Regions from separate parts of the Candidatus Pelagibacter sp. HIMB1495 genome, predicted to be linked through region 1. Evidence: riboswitches for the same ligand, from Rfam matches in the RefSeq annotation. Region 1 holds a riboswitch; the other holds the start of a gene.

What was found. A riboswitch is a leader RNA that binds a small molecule or an ion and turns the genes downstream of it on or off. The one in region 1 is predicted to bind glycine.
Region 2: another riboswitch for glycine. It lies ahead of gcvT (glycine cleavage system aminomethyltransferase GcvT); the one in region 1 lies ahead of ACTTAW_RS00255 (malate synthase G).

What each region holds. Positions count from the first base shown of each region.
Region 1 covers NZ_JBNAIQ010000001.1:50,738-52,943, reverse strand. Annotated here, with positions in the region: gene ACTTAW_RS00255 (malate synthase G) at 1-1,068, opposite strand, end outside; glycine riboswitch at 1,148-1,235, opposite strand; gene ACTTAW_RS00250 (acetyl-CoA carboxylase carboxyltransferase subunit alpha) at 1,340-2,206, shown strand, end outside.
Region 2 covers NZ_JBNAIQ010000001.1:595,122-597,327, reverse strand. Annotated here, with positions in the region: gene gcvH (glycine cleavage system protein GcvH) at 1-249, opposite strand, end outside; gene gcvT (glycine cleavage system aminomethyltransferase GcvT) at 249-1,349, opposite strand; glycine riboswitch at 1,428-1,517, opposite strand; gene ACTTAW_RS03090 (DMT family transporter) at 1,549-2,206, opposite strand, start outside.

The DNA of each region.
Region 1 (2,206 bases):
ACTACCATCTTTTAAAATTATTGATGGATTAGTCATTAAGTGACCAACGTTTCTAACTAGCAGTAAACTTCTTCCATGAAGCTTTAAACCTTTTCCATCTTTTGAAATATAGCTTCTATTAGGATTAAGTTTTCTTTCAAATAATTTTCCTTCTTTTTCAAATTTTGATTTTAGATCACCTTTCATCAGACCTAGCCAATTTCTGTAACAAACAATTTTATCTTCTGCATCTACAGCAGCTACACTATCTTCGTTATCGCATATAGTTGACACCGCAGATTCTAAAATTATGTCACTAATCCCAGCATGATCTTGTTGAGCTGCAAAAGCTCTTGAGTCTTTTAAAATTTCTATATGTAAATTGTTATTTTTTAAAATTATAGCAGACGGGTTGTCAGCTTCACCCCTATGGCCAATAAACTTATTCTCATCTACTAAATCATAAATATCAGCACCTTTTAAAGCTTTAAATTTTCCATACTTAACAGCAAAACTTGTAATTTTTTGCCAACTCAATCCTGCTAATGGAAAATATTTATCTAAAAAATCTCTTCCATATTTTATTACCATTTCACCTCTTAATGGGTCGTATCTTTCAGATACACTATCTTCTGATTGTTCAATTACATCTGTTCCATACAGACTATCGTATAAGCTCATCCATCTAGCATTAGCAGCATTTAATGCATATCTCGCATTCATGACTGGTACAACAAGTTGAGGTCCAGCGATACTTGTTATTTCCTCATCAACATTTTGAGTTGATATTTCAAAATCGTCACCTTCTTCTTTCAAATAACCAATTTCTTTTAAAAATTTTTTATAATCTGACAAATTAAATTCATTTCCCTTATTTTTTATATGCCAATTGCCTATTTGTTTTTGTAAGTCTTCTCTAAATTTCATTAATTCTTTATTTTTAGGTGCTAATTCATAGACTGTTTTCTCAAACCCTGACCAAAAATTATCAACAGATAGATCTGTTTCTTTTAATAGCTCATCGCTAATAAATTGAGAAAGTTTTTCAGATACTTTTAAAGTATTTATATTTATATATTTTTCTTGCATATCACCTAAATTACCCCATCTGTATTTTTGCCTGAGAGTTTTGCTCCTTCGGCGGAATTAATTCTCTTTCCAGAGTGTTATGCAACTATCGGTCCTTTTTACCTGAGAGTTTCCGGGGTGGTTGCTCCTTCGGTGCTAAATCTATTAGTCTCTCCCGATACCAAAATATGTATCTTCTTCTAGAAAAGAGTCAATTAATAACAATTACACTTTAAATTAAATATCATTTTATTGCCTTTTTTATGAATTAACCATCCGCTATAACCATATTATGAAAAATTATCTTAATTTTGAAACTGAGATTAAAGATTTAGAGACAGAATTGGAAAAATTAAAAGATCCCTACAATCAAGAGGGATTGTCAGAAGTAGATACGCAAAAAATTTCAAAAACACAAGTTGAGTTAGATCAAAAATTAAATGATATATATTCAAACCTAGATCCATGGCAAACCACCATGGTTGCAAGACATGAAGACAGACCAAAGTCTAAATTTTTCATAGATAATTTATTCGAAGATTTTATTTCTCTATCTGGAGACCGTTATTATGGTGAAGATAAATCTGTACTTACAGGTTTTGCAAAATTTAATGGTCAGTCAGTTTTAGTAATTGGTCAAGAAAAGGGTGAAGATTTGGATAGTAGAATTCAAAGAAATTTTGGGATGATGCGACCTGAGGGTTACAGAAAAACTATTCGATTAATGAATTTAGCAAATAAATTTAAAATTCCAATTATCACTTTTATAGACACGCCAGGTGCTTATCCTGGTGTTGGTGCAGAGGAAAGAGGTCAAGCTGAGGCAATAGCAAAATCAATTGAATGTTGCATGGAACTTAAGGTGCCAACTATCGCAATAATTATAGGTGAAGGTGGATCAGGTGGTGCTATTGCATTAGCATCGTCTAACAAAGTTATAATGCTAGAAAATGCTATTTATTCAGTTATATCTCCTGAAGGCTGTGCAACTATATTATGGAGAGATCCAAAAAAAATGCTTGATGCAGCAAAAGCAATGAAGCTTTCCGCAAAAGATTTATTAAAATTAAAAGTTATTGATGAAATAATCCCAGAACCTTTAGGTGGTGCTCACAGGGATAGAGACCTGATGCTTGATAACGTTAGAAAATCTATTTCT
Region 2 (2,206 bases), 540 kb from region 1:
ATCATCTACTATAGCTTGGTTAGTATCTACTACTTCACCACTTACTGGAGTATAAACATCACTTGCAGCTTTAGTGGACTCAACTACTCCTGCTGTGCCATCTTTTTCAACGCTTGAACCTTTTTCAGGTAACTCAGCAAAAACAATATCTCCCAACATTTCTGTTGCATGTTTTGTAATTCCAATGGTGGCAACATCGCCCTCTACTGTAATCCACTCATGCTCTTTTGAAAATTTAACTTCACTCATTAGTTTACTCCTTTCACGTAACTTTTTTTAAAAAATGGTAACCCGCAAACACTTGCAGGATGTTTTTTTCCTCTTACTTCTAGTAAAATTTTTGTATCAACCTTGGAAAACTCTTTATCTATGTAGCCCATTGCTATTGGACCATTTACACTTGGGCCATAAGTTCCGCTTGTAACCTCACCAATAAGTTTTTCTGACTCATCAAATATTTTAGTTTTTTCTCTTGCAATCAATCTTCCTTCTGGCTTAATCCCAATTCTAATTTTAGAAGTACCTTCTTGTATTTCTTTCATAATTTTATCAGAACCAACAAATCCACCAATTGAAATTCTCTCTTTAGAAAGCGCCCACTTTAAGTTTGCTTCAATTGGTGTTTTTTCAGTATCAAGTTCATGTCCATATAAGCACAATCCAGCCTCTAATCTCAAGGTATCTCTTGCCCCAAGTCCTATAAGTTGTGCTCCTTTTTCCATCAAATTCTGAGTAAATCCTTCAGCTAAATCGTTATTAATAGATACTTCAAAACCATCCTCTCCAGTATAACCAGACCTTGTAACAAAAGCTTTTTGATCTTTATAATCAAACCAGTTCCCTGTCATAAAATTAAGTTTTTCAACACCCTCTATTGTATTGTTTAAAATCTCAACTGACTTTGGGCCTTGAATTGCAATTAATGATCGTTGATCATCAAGAACCATCTCATATTTGTTTTTCAGTAAATTTGATAAAATTTTAAAATCATTCTCTTTGCAAGCTGCATTTAAAATAATTAAATACCCTTTTTCAATTTTAGTGATTATCAAATCATCATGAATTCCAGCACTATCGTTCATTAAAAAACTATATTTAGAACAGTTTTGTTTCAAATTTTTTAAATCAAGTGGAAAAATTTTTTCAAGATCAGCAGTTAAGTCATCTCCACCATGAATAAATAATTGACCCATATGAGACACATCAAAAATACCTGCATTTGATCTTGTAAATTTATGTTCTTCAACAATACCTTTGCTGTATTGTATGGGCATTTCATATCCAGCAAATTCTACAAATTTAGCTTGGTTATTTTGATGAAGTTTGTTTAAAGATGTTTTTTTTCCCATACTAACTCTGTCGTACCCATCTGTATTTTTGCCTGAGAGTTTTACTCCTTCGGCGAGAACTCAATCTCTTTCCAGAGTTAATATAATACGGTCCTTTTACCTGAGAGTTTCCTGGGCGGTTGCTCCTTCGGTGTCACAAAGTTTGTGATCTCTCCCGTTAACAAATATTCTAATAAATACTGTTTAATGTCAAATGTTATTAGATCGCTTTTTTTTCTGATGTATATAAATTGTAAAATTGAAGTAAAACTGCAAAAATAACTATTGATCCTCCAATTATCACTATGAAAGGCGGTTGTTCATTTATAAACAGCCACGCCCATAAAGGACCTAGTACTGCTTCTGTTAGCATTATGATTCCAACCATTGCTGATGGTGTTCGTTGAGCACCAATAGTAATAAATATAAAACCTAATCCTAATTGTAAAAACCCAGCTAAAAATCCTAAAAAAATATCATTAGGAGATATCATTATTTTTTCTGACATTAGGAAACCTATTAACAACGCAAAAACACCTGCAACAAATTGAGCAGGAACCATATCAACGGTTGGATATTTTCTTACGACCAAAATTAATGTAGCAAATGATATTGGCATTATGAAAGCTGCAATATTTCCAGACATTTGACCTGGAGATAAAGAGCTTCCAACCATTAGAAGTATTCCTGAAATTGCAAGAATTATTGAAGTCAGAGTAATTGCTGAAATTTTTTCTTTTAAAAAAAAATAACCAAATATTGCTAGGAAGATTGTTTGTGTTTGAATAATAAAATTAGCATTAGCAACTGTTGTGTTATACATCGCAAATACATAACCACTAAAACCGAGTGATAAAATAAATCCACCAAAGAAACCA